One region of the Carboxydothermus pertinax genome, then DNA from elsewhere that is predicted to be linked to it. Evidence: a T-box and tRNA genes for the amino acid it is inferred to sense, from the RefSeq annotation. Region 1 holds a T-box; the other holds one or more tRNA genes.
What was found. A T-box is a leader RNA that pairs with one kind of tRNA and senses whether it is charged. The one in region 1 lies ahead of ileS (isoleucine--tRNA ligase), so its partner is inferred to be a tRNA-Ile.

Region 1 (9,328 bases):
TAAACTGTCATAATACCGTAGCTCTAAGAGCTGGGATACGGCAAATTCTAGGAGATCGAGAACATCCATATTGCCGTCAGCGTCATAAACAAAGGCTGCATCCCAGGTAATAATGGTCAGATCGGTGTCGGCATAGGAAAAGCGGTTATTTAAAATTTCGGCCCGGGTAGCGGAGGACAGTGGCTCGTTGTCACCCAGAAGCAGAGGGACTGGATCATAATTAGGCTTTTGAGTTGTAAAAAATATCAGAAAATCTTCTTCAAAAAGTTCCAGCGAGGGCTTAATTAAAGCGGGAGTTAAAAGGTCTTTTAGAAATTTTACTTCTTTTTTAAAGACTTTATCAAACTCCTCGGTATTATTTAAATAAATCATAAGATCTACTAACTCGTCGTAGCCATTTAAACCTTTAAGATCCAAACTTAAATTTAAACTTAAGACTCCCCAGGCAAAAATTTTTCCTGATATTTTTGCTTGGAAAGTCTTACCTTTATAAGAATAGGAGCCGGTAGAATATTCAAAAATTAATGGCGGCTCCTCAATGTGAATAGCTTTGGGGGGAATTTTCTTAAGCTTTAACCGAAAGGGCCTTTTTTCCCCCAGGACTTCTTCAGCTTTTAAGAGATTTATTTCCTCGGCTATGTCAAAAAGGCGGTATAAAAAGACTTGATCCAAAACGATCACCCTCCAGTTACCTCTCCTAAAATAATCCGGGCCAGTTCCTCGGGCAGGCCATTTTTTCTAATTTCGGAAGCGGTTATTTCATAGGGATAGGAGATAAGGCGAAAATTTACGGCAAGGGTATCTTCTTCTACCTTTGCCAAAGCATAAATTGCCCGGGGGTCTTTGGTTTTAGGTTTGCCTACTGCTCCTGGGTTTAAAAAGTGACGTCCCCGGTGGGTAAAATAAAAAGGATAATGAGTGTGACCAAAAACAAAAACATCAATCTCCGGATAATCTTCGATAAGTTTATCAAATCGGGCAGGGAAAAGGTCTGGGGTTAAATACTCGTTTAACCGCTCAGGGGAGCCGTGAAACAAGAAAAATTTTTTACCTGCCACTTCAAACTTTATGGATTGGGGAAGGCTTTTTAAAAGTTCCTGATTTCCGTAAGTTAAAGTTTTTACAGTAAAAGTCAAAGATTTAGTTCCGATTTCATGTTCTTTTTCGGTTTTATAATCACAACCGCAGGTGGGCTTCTTAAAAGCTACACCATCATCATAATTACCAAGAACACCTTCAATTTTATTGTCCTTAATAAACTCGACGGTTTCATTGGGGTAAGGACCATAACCTACTAAGTCACCGGTATGGTAGATTTTAGCTACCTTATTTTTTTGGGCATCGGCCAAGACTTCTTTTAATGCAGGAAGATTGGCATGAATATCACCGAGAAAAGCCATGAGCATAGCTGTCACCTCATCTCAAGGTTAATTTTAGTATTCAAATAAGGCCTTATGCGTTCCTTGCGTGCAATTATTGACGAAATTTCATTTTAACAATATAATAACATATAAAATTAATTACGAAAAATCCTATGAACGGGACGAGTAGCAGGCCGATAAGTCCCAAAGCGAGCCGGGGAGGGTGGGAGCCTGGCGGGCAGGGTTTGGCGAAAATCCCCCGGGAGGAGGCGGCCGAAAGGCTTTAGACCGAGTAGGTTTGCCCGGCAGCTTGCCGTTATTTTAAAGAAGCGACCGGAGTTACCGGTAATTTGGGTGGTACCGCGGTTATAAGCCGTCCCTTAACCTTTTATGGTTAGGGGATTTTTTAGTTTAAGCGTCCTGGAAAGGTTTTTGTAGGGCGCATTCCTGTGCGTAATATTTTGTCGCCATCGAGCCGACCTTACGATTTGAGAGGTGTGAGGTGCGATGTGAGATATGAGATTATTAGGTTTAGCTTTCGCTGCCTAAGAATTAAAGCCAGCAGGAGCCGGCCCTATCTTTGTTTGTAGATTTAGTTTTGATTCACAAAAATTAACCTTATAAAAGGAGAGGATAGAGCCAATGGATTACGGAAAAACCTTAAACCTTCCAGTTACCGACTTTCCCATGCGGGGAAACCTTCCCGAGCGGGAACCGGAAATTTTAGAATATTGGAATAGTATTGACCTTTACCGGAAAGTGCAGCAAAAAAATCAGGGGCGCCCGAAATTTATCCTACACGATGGCCCGCCTTATGCCAACGGCGATATTCATATGGGCCACGTCTTAAACAAAGTGCTAAAAGATATTATTGTGAAATTTAAAAGTATGGATGGCTATGATGCCCCTTATGTTCCGGGCTGGGATACCCATGGCCTTCCCATTGAACAGCGGGCTATAAAAGATTTAGGAATTAACCGAAAAGAAGTAAGTCCCCTGGAATTTCGGGCCAAATGCAAAGAGTATGCCAAAAAATATGCCGAAATTCAAAAAGAGCAGTTTAAACGTTTAGGCGTCCGGGGCGATTGGGAGAATCCCTACTTAACCTTAATGCCTCACTTTGAAGCCAAACAAATTGAAGTTTTTGGGGAAATGGCCAAAAAAGGCTATATTTATAAAGGCTTAAAGCCGGTTTATTGGTGTCCGGTGTGTGAGACGGCACTGGCGGAAGCGGAAATTGAATATGCGGATAAAAAGTCTCCTTCAATTTATGTCCGGTTTAAGGTAATCGATGGGAAAGGGAAAGTTCCTGAAGACGCGTATCTGGTCATCTGGACGACAACTCCCTGGACCCTGCCGGCCAACGTGGCGATAGCTGCTCACCCGGAGTTTGATTATGTGCTAGTAAAAACTGAAAAAGGAGAATATGTAGTTGCCGAAGGGCTTTTGCCCCAATTTTTTGAAGCAACAAAATTAAGCGGTGAAATTATTAACCGCTATAAAGGAGAAGAACTTTCCGGGGTTGTCACCCGTCATCCGTTTATAGAAAGAGAGTCTATGGTTGTGCTTGCGGACTATGTAACTTTAGAATCCGGTACCGGTCTTGTGCATACTGCTCCCGGCCATGGTACCGAAGACTTTGAAACCGGAAAAAAATATAACCTTCCGGTATTGTCTCCGGTAAACCACCAGGGGGTCTTTACCGAAGGGGCAGGAAAATATGCGGGAATGAAAATTGATGAGGGCAACAAAGTTATTACTCAGGATTTGGAAGCCTCCGGGGATTTACTGGCCATGTCGTTTATTAAACACTCGTACCCCCATTGCTGGCGGTGTAAAAACCCGGTGATTTTTAGGGCTACCGAGCAGTGGTTTGCTTCTATTGACGGTTTTAGAGAACAGGCTTTAAAGGAAATTGATAATGTCGAATGGATTCCTGCCTGGGGTAAAGATAGGATTTACAATATGATAAGGGACCGGGGAGACTGGTGTATTTCTCGCCAAAGAACCTGGGGTGTGCCTATACCGATCTTTTACTGTGAAAATTGCGGCAAAGAAATTGTTACCGATGAAAGTATTAAAGCTGTTTCCGCTCTATTCCACCGGGAAGGTAGTGATGCCTGGTGGAAATACGAGGCGGAGGAGATTTTGCCCAAGGGCTTTAAGTGTCCCACATGTGGTGGGGAAAAGTTCCGTAAAGAAACTGATATCATGGACGTCTGGTTTGATTCCGGATCCAGTCATGTGGCGGTGTTGGAGCAGCCGGAATACTGGCCGGATTTGCGCTGGCCTGCTGACCTTTATTTGGAGGGTTCGGACCAGCACCGGGGTTGGTTTAATTCTTCCCTTTCTACGGCAGTTGCTACTAAAGGAAAAGCACCGTATAAAGCGGTATTAACCCATGGATTTTTGGTGGACGAAAAAGGAAGGAAAATGTCTAAGTCTTTAGGCAACGTGGTCGATCCTTTAAAAGTTATTAAAGAACTGGGGGCAGATATTCTGCGGCTTTGGGTTGCCTCCGCTGACTACCGGTCTGACCTTGCTATCTCCAATAACATTTTAAAACAGACCGCCGAAGGCTACCGGAAGATTAGAAATACTATTCGTTTCCTCTTAGGAAACCTCTATGATTACGACCATGAAAAGCATCGGGTGCCCTATGAGCGGCTCTTGGAAATCGACCGCTGGGTACTTGCCAAATTACACCGTTTAATTGCCCGGGTGGAAAAAGCTTATAAGGATTATGAGTTCCATGTAGTATTCCATGCGGTTCATAACTTCTGCGCGGTGTATATGAGTGCTATTTATTTAGACATTATTAAAGACCGCCTATATGTGGAACTTCCCGATTGTGAAAAGCGCCGTTCGGCCCAGACAGTGCTGTACGAAATCTTAGATACCCTTTTACGGCTACTGACTCCGGTTTTGGCTTTTACCACTGAAGAAGCTTACCGGTACTTTCCGGCAAAAGATAAAAAAGAATCGGTGCAGCTTTTGGATATGCCAAAAGTAGAGGAAAAATATTTAGATGTAGCTTTAGAAGAGACCTGGGATAAAATTTTAGAAATTCGTGATAAAGTCTTAAAAGCTTTAGAAACTGCCCGTCAGGGAAAATTAATAGGACATAGTTTAGATGCCTGGATTACTTTAAAAGCAGCCGGCGATCTCTACGAATTTTTAAGGGAAAGGGCTGCTATCTGGCCGGAAATCTTTATTGTTTCGCAGGTGGATATTAAAAATGAAGAAGTTTTTGGAGAAAACAACGAGTTACCTTTAGACGTGGTAGTTAATAAAGCTTTAGGAGAAAAATGCCAGCGTTGCTGGATGTATTCTCCGGAGGTAGGAAGTGACCACGAATTTCCCGGCACCTGTCCCCGATGTGCCGGTGTTTTGCACGAACTTAGTAGAAACGGATAATTTCCTAAAAATCGCCTGACTTCTTTGTCAGGCGGTTTTTTTCTTAAATTAAAGAAGGTATGAAATTTCCGCATCCCGGTAATAATACCATTAAAATTACTGCGGTGCGGAGGGGATATAATGAATTGTCCGATATGCCAAGGCAGAGCTACCGGTAAGATCGGAACTGACCAGTATTTTTGCTGGAACTGTTGTGTGGAATACCGGATTAATAAAGAAGGGGTGCAGATTTACGAATTGGGTGAGGACGGAAGTTTGATGGCTTTTGATCCTTACAATCAGCAGCTCTATTAAAAAGTAAGGGAGGTAGCAGTATATGCGGCGGGATTTTATCGGCGGCTTGTTAGCTGGAAGTTTAATTGGGCTTACCTTAGCGGCATCGGTTACTACCCGGAAAGACGGCCGGAAAATGGTTATGCGGGAGGGTGGCAGGATCCGAAAAAAATTTATGGGCATTCTCGATGATTTAACCTAGAGGTGGAAATAGGTGACATACCATGTTTTTTAGAAAAAATCTTTTTTTTCTTTTAAAACTTCTCGGAATAATTGCTGCCCTTATCTTTTTTTACCGGATAAGGGCAGTTTTTTTCCCTTTTATTTTAGCGGGCTTTTTAGCTTATCTCCTGCACTGGCCGGTGGATCTACTGGAAAAATGGGGAATAAAGCGGGGGTTTGGAATAATACTCCTGTATCTGGTCTTAGGCTTTATAATCTTTCTTATAGCAAAATTTTTACTCCCTTCTTTTGTACGCCAAGTCAATGATTTATTGGTGGTTCTTCCCGGTTATTTAAACCAGGTCCAGGCCTTTTTAGACCGCCAGCAGGAAGGAATTGATCGGGGCACTCTTCCGCCAGAAATAAAAAAAAGCTTAATGACCCAAATTGATACCTTGGAAAAAAGTTTAGCCCAAATGTTAAAAAGTATTTTAAGCGCCTTATGGGGAGTATCTTCCCGTTTATTTGATTTTCTTTTAGCCCCCATCTTAGCCTATTATATCCTAAAAGATGTCCATAAATTAAAAAAAGGTTTTTTATCTTATCTTCCCCCTCATTTACAGGATGAGGCGCTTATTTTCCTGAGGGTTTGCGACAATGTCTTTGGCCGGTTTATAAAAGGGCATTTGTTAATTTGCCTGGCGGTAGGAATAGTAACCGGTTTAGTGCTTTACTTGCTAAAGATGCCGTATAGTTTTCTTTTGGGGCTTCTGGCGGGGGTAATGGAGTTAATTCCGTATTTTGGACCAATTCTTGCAAGCATCCCCATCCTGGCTATCGCTCTATTAAAGGGAAAAATTTTATTTTTTAAAACTTTGGTGGCAATCGTTTTAATTCAACAGCTGGAAGGAAACGTCCTTGCTCCTAAAATTTTGGGAGATAGCTTAGGACTTCATCCTTTAACGGTTATATTTTTGCTGCTTTCCGGCTTTACTTTGGGAGGAGTTGCCGGCATGATTTTAGCAGTGCCTGTAGCTGCTACTGCCCGGAATCTTTATATTCTTTTCCGGCGAAGGGGTATTACTACTAAAAATTAGTACTTTATTTTTAGAAAATAAACCATAGGGAAATTTCATCTTGTTGACAGTAAAATTTTTGGTAAAGTATAATTAGATAAAATTAAAGCCGTTTGAATGGGGGAAATTGTGTGTTAGGACACGAAATCCGGGAAAAATTCTTGAAATTTTTTGAAAGCAAAGGTCATAAAATCCTGCCCAGTGCTTCCCTTATCCCTGCTAATGACCCGAGCCTTTTATGGACAGCTGCAGGAATGGTGCCCTTTAAACCATATTTTACCGGAGCGGCAGTGCCCGAGGTAAGACGGGTTACTACCTGTCAGAAATGCCTGCGGACTCCGGATATTGAGTCGGTAGGGCGGACTGCCAGGCACCATACTTTTTTTGAAATGCTGGGAAACTTTTCCTTTGGGGATTATTTTAAAAAAGAAGCGATTACCTGGGCCTGGGAGTTTGTTACCGAACACTTAGGTATTTCTAAGGATAAATTGTACATAACCATTTACTTGGACGACGACGAAGCCTTTGACATCTGGCATAACGTGGTGGGCGTTCCCGCGGAGCGGATTACCCGCCTTGGTAAGGATACTAATTTCTGGGAGATAGGTGTTGGTCCCTGCGGGCCTTGTTCGGAAATTTACGTAGATTTAGGTCCAGATCGAGGCTGTGGGAGTCCCGACTGCAGTGTGGCCTGTGATTGTGGACGTTTCCTGGAAATCTGGAACCTGGTGTTTATCCAGTTTTTCCGGGATGAAGAAGGAAACTATACTCCTTTGGAGCATAAGGGTATTGATACCGGCATGGGTTTGGAAAGGGTGGCTTCGGTCCTTCAAGGTGTGCCTTCGAACTTTGATACTGATATTTTCCGGGAAATAATTGACTATGCCGCTCAAATCCTTGGCGTTAAATATGGGTACGATGAAAAAGTGGATGTGGCTTTAAAGGTGATTGCCGACCATACCCGGGCAATTACTTTTGCCATTACCGATGGGGCCCTTCCTTCCAATGAAGGTCGGGGGTATGTCATAAGACGGTTACTGCGCCGGGCTTTACGGTTTGGACGGCTATTAGATCGGGAAGAGCCCTTTTTACATCAGGTAGCTAATAAAGTTATAGATCAGATGGGCGATGCTTACCCCGAACTTAAAGAAAAAGCAGAACATACCTTAAAAATTATTAAACTTGAAGAGGAAAAATTCCGGGAAACCTTAAATCAGGGTCTTGCTATGCTTGCTGATTTAATGGAACGTTTAGCCCAGGAAGGAAAAACCGAAATTCCCGGACTTCTTGCCTTTAAACTTTACGATACTTACGGCTTTCCCATTGAACTTACCCGGGAGATAGCCGAAGAAAAAGGCTTTACCGTGGATGAGGAAGGTTTTAAGCAGCAAATGGAAGAACAACGCCGCCGGGCCCGGGAAGCAAGGGAGGATGTAGATTATCTTTCTACCAGGGATGCTTTCTTAAAAGAATTAAAAGAAGAGCTGGGAGAAGTAACTTTTGTTGGTTATGATAAGCTTTTAGACAGTTCTGAAATAATCGCCATTATTAAAGACGGTCGAAAAGTTGATAGACTTACTGCCGGGGAGGAAGGGGAAATCATTACCCGGATAACCCCCTTTTATCCCGAAGGCGGCGGGCAGGTGGCTGATATAGGGGAAATATCTGGCGATGGCTTTAGGCTTTCCGTCTTAGATGTAGAAAAACCTTTGAGCGACTTTATAATTCACAAGGTAAAAGTTATTGATGGTAAGGTAAAAGTAGGGGATACAGCAACCTTAGCGGTACTTGAAGAAACCAGGATGAATACCGCCCGTAACCACACTGCTACCCACCTTCTACATAAAGCTTTAAAAATGGTCTTAGGCGAACATGTAAACCAGGCAGGTTCACTGGTAACTCCAGAGCGGCTTCGTTTTGACTTTACCCATTTTGAGGGGCTTAAAGAGGAAGAAATACGGGAAATTGAAAATATTGTAAACAACGCAATTTTAAAAAATCTCCCGGTGATGATTGATTACACTACTTTAGATGAAGCCCGGAATGCGGGAGTAATTGCGTTATTTGATGAGAAATATGGAGAGCGAGTCCGGGTGGTTCGGGTAGGTGATTTTTCTGCTGAGCTTTGTGGTGGAACCCATGTTTCTTCTTCCGGTGTTATTGGTTTCTTTAAAATCTTGGGGGAAAGTAGTATTGGGGCTGGAGTTCGGCGGATTGAGGCGGTAACTGGCGTTGGAGCCCTGGAATACGTAAGGAGTTTAGAAGATACTCTTAAGACCGCAGTTGAACCTTTTAAATGTACTTTTGCCGAATTACCTGAAAAAATTTCCGGTGTTTTCAAAAACCTTAAAGATAAAGACCGGGAAATTGAAGGCCTTAGGCAACGGCTGGCTGCTTTTGAAGTAAAAACTTTACTTCATTCTGTTCGGGAAATTAATGGGGTTAAGGTACTTGCGGCCGAAATTGAAGGGGCAGACATGGATGGACTCAGAAAAGCTTACGATCTAGTGAAAGCTTCCCTGGCCAATTATGTTTTACTGCTGGCGGGAGTTAAGGATGGTAAGGTAAGTTTCCTGGCCGGGGTTGACAAAAATCTCACATCTAAATATCATGCCGGAGAACTGGTTAAAGAAGCGGCCAAAATTGCCGGAGGCGGTGGCGGTGGCCGACCTGACATGGCCCAGGCCGGTGGTAAAAATCCGGAAAAAGTAAAAGAAGCTTTACAGGTTATTGACGAGTACGTTCAGTCTAAATAAAAAAGTATAAAACCCCCCTTTTTCTGGGAAAATTCCCATAAAGGGGGGCTTTTCGTATGAAAATCCATTGTCAGTCGGAATGCTTACACGAAGTAAATGGGTTTTGCAATCAAGAAAAAGTAGAGTTAAAGCAGGAAGGATTGATGGTTATCTGCTCATCTTTTGTCCGTAGAATTCCTGATAAAGATACGACTACAGTGTTTTATTATCACTACAACGATAACCTTTGGACTTAAGGAAAATTTTTAAAGTTTAAAGGAAATGAAGAAAAAGTTGCCGAATA
Region 2 (9,328 bases), on a different contig from region 1:
ATATGTTGAGCTTGCTTTTGAGGAAAAGGTAATAGTAAATAATAAATCGGATATGAACCTTTTGACTAACTGTGATGTGGTTTTTCTGGCAACCCCCCCCGAAATAACCTTAAATCTCATTCCAACTCTAAATATTTTAAATCGTAATACCATAATTACCGATACTGCCAGCATAAAAGGGGAAATCATGAAATACGCCAACGAAACACTGGGAACATGCCGGTATTTTATTGGTGGTCATCCCCTAACGGGTATGGAAAAGGCAGGTTTTACCGCCGGACACCGTTTTCTTTTTGAAAACAGCTATTACTTTCTAACTCCTGAAGCCAATACACCAAAAGAAGTGGTTGAAAAATTAAAATCTCTTTTAGAAGAAATAGGCGCCTTGGTAATCATTACCGACGCCCAAACTCATGACCAGTTAACGGCTCAATTAAGCCATCTACCCCACGCCATAGCCTTTTCGTTATGTCGAATGTGCCAAAAGGAAGAAGAAAAAGATTTATTAATGAAACTTGCCGCTGGTGGTTTTAGAGACCTTACCCGCATTGCTTCCTCAAGCCCGGAACTCTGGGGGGAAATTTTGTTATACAACCAGGAGGAAGTTATAAATAGCATAAATTTATTTATCGAAGAACTTCTCACTTTAAAAGAATTAATTATCGCTAAAAACAAAAAAGCTTTAATAAATTTCTTAAACGAAGGTCGGGAATTTCGTATAAACTTAAGCCAAAACGGCAAAGGTTATCTCCTTCCCCTTTACGACCTTACTGCCAATATCCCCGATCGCCCGGGTATGCTAGCAAAAGTAACCGGTTTATTGGCACGCTTTCGAATCAACATTAAAGATATTGAAATCTTAAAAGCCCGGGAAGGCGACGGAGGAGTCTTAAGACTTTCCTTTGCTACCTTTGAAGAGCGACAAAAAGCTTATCTTCTTTTAGAAAAAAAAGGCTTTAAACCAGTTTTACGGTGATTTTCTTTAGGAGGTGTAAATCGGTGGAAGTTGTAAAAGGTATAAGAGGCGCTATTACAGTTACAGAAAATTCAGCAGAAGCTATTGAGGAGCAAACAAAAAAACTATTAACCGAAATTTTTTTGCAAAATAATCTCAAAAAAGAAAAGATAATTTCCATCTTTTTTACTTTAACTCCCGACTTAAACGCCCAATTTCCGGCAACAGCAGCTCGCAAAGCGGGACTTACAGAGGTACCCCTTCTTTGTGCCCAGGAAATAGCTGTTCCTGGAAGCCTTAAAAAAGTAATTCGAATTTTAATTCTTACCTATCTCCCTGAAAACCAAAAGGTACATCATCTTTATCTTGAAGGAGCTAAAGTTTTACGGCCTGATTTTTAAAAAGTAATAGCTCCCGGGAGCTCCTCTAAGCGGTCATAAAATTGCTCGTAGGAAACCTCTACATCAGTTAATCCAAAAAAAGAAGCAAATTTTTCCATATTTTTTTTATTTAATTTATTTTTCCCCTGTAAAAATGCTAAAAACTCGGCAAAAGTATTGTTAGGTGTCAGAATAGCTTCATAAATTTCTTTTAATTCTTCCCGGCCATAATCTTCAGGCTCAAAGCCTGCAATAGGATCGTTGTAAAACTCATCCACCACTTTGCCGTCAGAATACAAGATAAAACTCCAGCTTTTATCCCCATCGGATTCGAGAAAAAATGCTTTGGTTTGCAAGACAAGCGTTAACTCTTCGATAATTTTTTCACCTAAGGACGAATTTTCAAATAAAATTGTCACCCATTGGCCCCGTTGGGGTAACATAATTACCTGGCTTTCCTTTTTCCTTTCGGCAATAAATTCTTTAATAAAATTATAATCATAGCTTCTAACCTGAAAATTTTCAAAGTACATTTTCCTTATCACCTTCTATTTATAAAGTTTTATTCTTTGCATAACCTTTTTAACTTTATTTTAACTATTTCACCCTAGTTCCATTAACATTTTAAGTGTATATTATTATTCGATGCCATAACATACCCCATTCTTTCCAATACCCCTTTAGGGGTATTAATTTTATTCCCCCATTAATAAAGCCTCCAGAATCTGGAGGTTTGCTTTTTCATTTTGCGATGTAGCCTTTTTCTCTTCTGCCCGTTGAATTTGCGGAAGCGCACTCCCATACTCCCCACAAATATCTACTCCCCAAATTCTATATTTATTTTTTAGCATGGCAAGGACTTTAAGTAACTGTTTTAACCTTAACTCCCCTTGCTCCCAGGTAGTAGTCGAATCAAGGGGATGTAAAACGTCTTTATCAATGCTAATATAAATATCCGAAATTTTAAGAGTTTCTTCTATTTTAGCAAATAACTCATCTTCAGCATAAAATTCGATTGGATATTTCGTAGTCGGTACCTTTTTACCTTTAGGAGCTAACAGTATTATCTTTTCACCTGCTAAATTAGCACCAAAGCTTTTTAACCCTGATAACTCCGTAACACCTACTACCAAAATTTGTTTTACCTTGTCAAGGGCAGCAACATTTAAAAGCCACGACCCACACGAAATATAACCGGAAAAGGTAGGCAAAAAATCGGGATGATTATCAAAAACCACAACACCTAATCGGGGAGCTGGATTATTTTTTACCAGGTAATAAGTAAGGTGATGGAATTCTCCTGTTCCGCAAAAATTTATTCCCAAAACTGTATTCCCTAGTTTCTGGCAGCTAACATGATAATTAGATAAATTAGTCCAAATCTTTAAACGATGATCTCCTGGTAAAGTATAAATTTTGGGTTTGAATTTAAGAAGAAGGTTTTCCTGGACCATTACACTGCCATCCAGGTCAATTACCCCCACATCTTTAAAAACCAAACCCACATTTTCGTCCTCCCTAGCTTAAGGCTTTTAAAAACAATTCCGCACTCCCCCAGTTGGTAGCAATGGGAACATTGTGAACATCACAAACCCGCAATAGGGCCGTTATATCGGGTTCGTGGGGTTGAGCTGTTAGAGGGTCCCGGAAAAAGATAACAAGCTTTATCTCCCCTGACGCCACCATCGCACCAATTTGTTGGTCTCCCCCAAGGGGGCCGGATAAAAAGCGGTGAATTGAAAGTCTAGTATTTTCAGCCAATATTTTTCCGGTAGTTCCGGTAGCATAAAGTTCATGAAGGTCAAAAAATTCTCTATAGGTTTTTACAAACTCCAGAAGATCGTCCTTTTTGTTATCATGGGCTATCAGAGCAATTTTCATATTTCTCCTCCTTAACTTTTTGAAATGGTATAAACAGCAGCCAGTATAAAGACCGCTCCTAAAGTTGATAAAAAAGTAAGCTTTTCCCCTAAGATTACAAAAGCCACAATAACCGCTACTACCGGTTCAACTAAACTTACTATACTAACGGTAGTTGAGGTTAAATAATTCATGCTTTTAAAGTAGAGAATAAAAGGGATAACCGTAGCAAAAATAACAATATATGCTATTCCTACAATATCTCTTAATGCAAAAATTTGCTTTAAAAGACCAACTTTAGGGGGAATTAACAGCCACCAAAAAATTGCGCTAAACAGCCAACCGTATGCTAAAACCGTTAGCGGTGAAAAGCGTTTTAATACTTTTTTACCATAAATAATATAAAAACTCTGGGAAAAAGCTGAAAGCAGACCAGAAATGATACCAATCAAAGGCAGCTTCAGCCCTCCATTTTTGGTAACAATTAAAAAACTTCCCACCATGGCCAAAAAAACGGCCATTAACTTCTTAAAGGTCATCTCTTCGGTTTTAAGTATAAGGCCAAAAATCGCTACAATTACCGGCGATAAATACTGGAGAAAAACCGCTGTCGCCACGTTGGTTAAGCTAATTGTATAAAAATAGGTCATCTGAACTAATCCCAGGCCAAAAATACCTAAAAATAAAAGAGGCAAGATATCATTTGGGGCAATCTTTATTTTTTCTTTTCTGAAAAAAAACCAGAGAAATAATAAAACTGCACTTGCTGTTAGTCGAATTTGCACTAAAACTACTGGGCTCAGGTTATTTATTAATAAATAGCGGGTAACTGTGCCATTAATTCCCCAAAGGGTTGTTGCTAAAACAGCTAAAAAAAGACCTTTCTTAAAATTCTCCTCTCCCAATCCCAAAACCCCCGTTTTTATCAATAATTATATCATTTTTCTCAGGGAAAAAGACAATAAAAAAAGGTGGCTTTTTTGCCACCGGTGGAGGGATTTAAAGAACAGCCCCGCTTTTTGCTTGTCCTTTTTTTCCGTATGAAATTTTAAATGAAGTAAAAGCCTTTTATCCATTACTACTTTAACCTTCCGCAAAATCTTGCATTTCCTTCATTATTTCTCTTACTTATTTCATTGCTGTGTCTAGACTTCGTTTTTACTTTAAGTATTTCAACAATTCTCCCTTAGCTACTTGTCAACTTTTACAGGACTATTGTTTTATGTTTTTTAATTTTTACTTCAATCCGCCCAAGTTCTCTGTTAAGAACTAAAGCGGGAGCTGTTTTTTAAATTCAGGGACAGCTATCGGGAGGAGGGGATTGGGAGTGGGGAGGGGGGGACCTCATTAAATCCTCCCGAGTTGTCCGTACGCTTAAATAATAAATGATAATTGTTACTGTGTTATTAAGACAATGTTAAGTAATTGTTACAAATAATGAGTTTTTTCGACATATTTCGACTTGTCTATTTACCTTTTTCTCCTCTATTATTGTATCTTAATTTTTGTTAAAATGTATATAAATTCCTAAGGAGGTGCTTTTTATATGCTACTTGCCACAAGCGGCCGGCTGGACGGCTACAAAGTTACCAGGTATTTGGGCATTGTAACCGGAGAAGCAATTATGGGAACAAACATCATCCGGGATTTTCTCGCCTCAATAAGTGACATTGTAGGAGGCCGTTCGGGAGCTTATGAACAGCAGCTAGAAGAAGCCCGGCAAATAGTTTTAGCCGAAATGACCGAACGGGCAAAAAGACTTGGCGCTAATGCAGTTATTGGTATATCACTGGATTACGAAAGCATCGGCCAAACCATGTTAATGGTTGTTGCTAACGGAACCGCTGTCTATATTGAACCGGATCTAAGCTAATTTTTCTATTTTTTACCGCTTGCACTGTCTTACATAAAAACTTATAATAGTTTAGCAACAAAAATGAATAGCTGCGAGTAAGCCGGATGACCGCAGGGAAAAATCCCTGAGGAAAGTCCGAGCTCCATAGGGCAGGATGCCGGGTAACGCCCGGTGGAGGCGACTCCAAGGAAAGTGCCACAGAAACATACCGCCGGCGCGAAGCGCCGGTAAGGGTGGAAAGGTGAGGTAAGAGCTCACCAGCGGGCAGGTAACTGTCCGGCTAGGCAAACCCCATCCGGAGCAAGACCAAATAGGGGGACTATAGAGTGGCCCGCTCTGTCCCCGGGTTGGTCGCTTAAGGCCTCTGGCAACAGAGGTCTCAGATAGATGGTCATCCTCGACAGAACTCGGCTTACAGGCTTACTCGCAAAAAAATTTAGTTAATTTTTTATGTCGTTATAAAGCCCATCGGTAGCTATCCTAATCTTTTGGTGGTTGCAGTTATAATTCTTGTACCTTTTTATTAACTAGGGTAATACAACAAACGTTTACAATGCGGACATATCGCACCTTCCCCCTGTCCAAGCTTTAACTTTTTAGTAAGTTCAAAGGGCAAACTCATAAAACAACCGTAACAGGTTTCTTTATCTACTAAAGCCACCGGATTTCCATACTTTTCTTTTAATTCCTTGTATTTTGCATAATAAGGATTTTCCGTAAGTCTTTCTTCTTCTCTGTTAAGCTTTTGCCTTAAAGCTTCTAGATTTCGTCTATATTCTTCCTCTTCAAACTTTATTTCCTCTTGCCACTTTAAAAGCTTGTCTTTTTCGGCAATAAGATTTTCCTTTAGTTTTTTTGCCTCTTCCTTTAACTCTTCTTCCCGGGAAATCATGTCAAGTAAGCGCTCTTCTTTATCGGTCTTTTCATTTTTTAATAATTCAAGTTTAAATTGATACTGTTCTATTTGCTTTAAATTGGTTCCCTCCCCGTAAAGCTTTTGGTCAATTTCTTTAATTTTGTTGGCTAATCCCAACAACTCTCTTTCCAGGCTTTTTATTATCTTTTCAGTCCGGGTTAGCTCATTTTTTAATTCATAATACACATTACGCATATTTTCCCAGGCTTTTCGGGCGTTTTTAAAACTCTGACGGTTTATTGCTATACGGTCATCACCGGCAAGCTTACGTTCCTCTTCTTCTAATAGCATAAATTCATATAACTCACGAATTCGCTGCAAAATATTACCCCCCGAAATTTACCAAATAGTTAAATACCGGCTCCCTTTTCTCCATTATCCACTTTAACCCTTTTACCTTCTGCAAAAGTGGAACTATTAGCTGATAAAATATTTTTTCCGTTTCCCAATGACCGGCATCGATAAAATTTAAACCCGCATCGAGCATCGCAACTGCCTCATGGTACTTTATATCACCGGTAATAAAGACATCGGCACCGGCAAATTTGGCCTTTTGCCAGTAGTTTCCACCAGCACCCGAGACTATCGCCACTTTTCGCGAAAATGAATCCAGATTTCCCCCATATCTCAAATTCTTGAGCTCTAATCTTTCGGCTACAAAAGCCAGTAACTCTTTAAAACTTTTCTTCTTAGTTACGCCTATCCTCCCCATACCACCTAAATACTGTTTATTTTCTAAAGGGTAGATATCATAGGCAACTTCTTCGTAAGGGTGAACTTTTAACATTGCTTTTAGTACCCGGTTTAAAAGTTTTTCTGGGACAATAGTCTCTACTTTTACTTCTTCGACCTTTTCAATTCGCCCCACTTCCCCAATAAACGGACTTGCTCCTTCCAGAGGTAAAAAGGTGCCAGTACCCCGGGTATTAAAGGTACAATGGGAGTAATTACCGATGAAGCCTGCCCCAGCTGCTCCCATTGCCTCTCTAACTATCTCCCAGTGAGATTCTGGCACAAAAACCGAGAGTTTATAAAGTTTTTCATATACTTCCTCCCCTAGCGGTCTTATTTCAGAAAGCTCCAGTAACTCTGCCAGGTAATCATTTAATCCGTCTTTAGCTATGTCTAAATTAGTATGGATACTATAAACCAAAATTTTATTTTCCAATAATTTCAAAAGGGGTAATGATTCAGCTTTATCAAAGGTAAGGGAATTTAGCGGTTTAAAAAAGAGCGGATGGTGGGTAATTATTAGGTCTACTCCTTCCCGCAACGCTAACGCCACTGTATCGGAAGTAATATCTAACGCCAGTAAAATTTTAGTAACTTCTCTCTCAAAATAAATTTGCCAACCAGGATTATCCCACTCGGCAGCAAGTTTTCGGGGAAATTTTTTTTCAATAACCGAAGCTATCTCCTGGGGATGGGCCAATTTGCCAGCACCTCCTCGATAAAAGCTAATATCTCCTTTATCTCACGTATTTTTTCCTCATGCATCTTTTGGGCCCGGCTTAGATTTAGTAAAATTTTTTCATATTTTATTTTTTGCGTTATTAAATATTTTCGCGCTAGCTCATCTCCTCTTCGTATTAATAGAGGCCCTAATCCCAACTCTATTTTGTTTGCAATAGTTATAAATCCTGCTTGGGCTACAATGATTTCGTAAAGCCGGCTTTTTTCTATAACCAGTTCTTCCTCTATAATTTGATAACCGTTAGCCCCAAGCATAATTCGTAAGTCAAAACTATCAGCCATTGGTTGTAAAATTAAGCGAACCTCTCGGGCTACTTCCGGCCTTTTTTTAATTATTTCGGCAATATTATTCCCGCCTATACCGGCAATTACCACACTTTTAACTTCCCCGGGTTTTAAAGGATATAATCCATCCCCCAATCTTAAATCAATTTTGTCTAAAAGGCCGTAATCTACCACAACCTTACGGGCACGGCTTAACGGCATTTCCTTTAAATCAGTTGCAATTACCCGGGGGCAAAGGTTATTTAAAACTAGGTAAATAGGGAGTTGGGCATGATCGGTTCCAATATCCGCTGCCGGTTCCCCGGATATCACATAAGAAGCCATCGTCTTTAATCGTGCCGATAACTGCATGATTCCTCCGTTAGATAATTTATACTTGCAACTATTATACAGTATTTGTACCAAAAAAGGTAGTTAAAAACAAAAAACCCCAAACCTTAGTGGTTTGAGGTTTAATTTTCACTGGTGGGCGGTGACAGGATCGAACTGCCGACCCCCTGCTTGTAAGGCAGGTGCTCTCCCAGCTGAGCTAACCGCCCGTGGTGACCCCACCGGGATTCGAACCCGGGTTACCGCCTTGAAAGGGCGGTGTCTTAGGCCTCTTGACCATGGGGCCACATAACTTAACTTTCGAGCCTTCCGGCTTTAACATGGTGGGCCCACCAGGATTTGAACCTGGGACCTACCGGTTATGAGCCGGCAGCTCTACCGCTGAGCTATGGGCCCGAACTCTTGTGTCCTTGCGACATGATTTATTATAGGAAATATTTTTAGTTTGGTCAAGAAGTTTTTAAAAGATTTTTTAGGTATTCTTTTACTTTTATTCTAGATAATCTTTTAATTTTTTACTCCTACTTGGATGCCGTAGCTTTCTTAGAGCTTTAGCTTCAATTTGTCGAATCCGCTCCCGGGTCACCCCAAAAATTTGCCCAACTTCTTCTAAAGTCCGGGCCCGCCCGTCATCCAAACCAAAGCGAAGTCTTAAGACCTTTTGTTCCCTTTCGGTTAAAGTTTTTAAGACCTCGTCTAACTGCTCGCGCAGCAGTGTAAAAGAAGCTTCCTCTACCGGAGCTTTGGCATCAGGATCTTCGACAAAGTCTCCAAGATGCGAGTCTTCTTCTTCTCCAATTGGAGTTTCTAAAGATACAGGCTCCTGGGCAATTTTCATAATTTCCCGGACTTTATCTACCGAAATGTCCATTTCTTTAGCGATTTCTTCCGGGGTTGGCTCTCTTCCTAGCTCCTGTAAAAGGTTTCGCGACACCCGAATCAATTTATTGATAGTTTCTACCATATGAACCGGGATACGAATGGTCCGTGCCTGATCGGCAATAGCCCGGGTAATAGCCTGGCGAATCCACCAGGTAGCATATGTGGAAAATTTATAGCCTTTGCGGTAGTCAAATTTTTCTACCGCTTTTAATAAACCAAGATTCCCTTCCTGAATTAAATCCAAAAACAGCATACCCCTGCCTACATACCGTTTGGCAATACTTACCACCAGGCGTAAGTTGGCTTCTGCCAACTTTCTTTTGGCTTCTTCGTCGCCCTCTTCCTTCCTTTTGGCAAGCTCAATTTCTTCTTCCGGTGTCAGCAAGGGAACG

Region 2: it encodes a tRNA-Ile, which carries the amino acid that the T-box ahead of ileS (isoleucine--tRNA ligase) is inferred to sense. The anticodon was not compared.

The regions. Positions count from the first base shown of each region.
Region 1 is NZ_BDJK01000013.1:25,538-34,865, reverse strand. It holds gene cpu_RS04910 (RMD1 family protein) at 1-672, opposite strand, end outside; gene cpu_RS04905 (metallophosphoesterase family protein) at 678-1,406, opposite strand; T-box leader at 1,526-1,745, shown strand; gene ileS (isoleucine--tRNA ligase) at 2,004-4,778, shown strand; gene cpu_RS13760 (YrzR-like zinc ribbon domain) at 4,899-5,072, shown strand; gene cpu_RS13600 (hypothetical protein) at 5,095-5,253, shown strand; gene cpu_RS04895 (AI-2E family transporter) at 5,276-6,310, shown strand; gene alaS (alanine--tRNA ligase) at 6,421-9,045, shown strand.
Region 2 is NZ_BDJK01000043.1:5,266-14,593, reverse strand. It holds gene cpu_RS09540 (prephenate dehydrogenase) at 1-976, shown strand, start outside; gene aroH (chorismate mutase) at 1,000-1,356, shown strand; gene cpu_RS09530 (hypothetical protein) at 1,353-1,868, opposite strand; gene cpu_RS09525 (arginase family protein) at 2,031-2,840, opposite strand; gene mgsA (methylglyoxal synthase) at 2,854-3,216, opposite strand; gene cpu_RS09515 (DMT family transporter) at 3,228-4,100, opposite strand; gene cpu_RS09510 (YbjQ family protein) at 4,742-5,068, shown strand; RNA gene rnpB (RNase P RNA component class A) at 5,143-5,481, shown strand; gene cpu_RS09500 (zinc ribbon domain-containing protein) at 5,574-6,287, opposite strand; gene cpu_RS09495 (Nif3-like dinuclear metal center hexameric protein) at 6,292-7,398, opposite strand; gene cpu_RS09490 (tRNA (adenine(22)-N(1))-methyltransferase) at 7,377-8,075, opposite strand; tRNA gene cpu_RS09485 (tRNA-Val) at 8,188-8,263, opposite strand; tRNA gene cpu_RS09480 (tRNA-Glu) at 8,265-8,340, opposite strand; tRNA gene cpu_RS09475 (tRNA-Ile) at 8,376-8,450, opposite strand; gene rpoD (RNA polymerase sigma factor RpoD) at 8,545-9,328, opposite strand, start outside.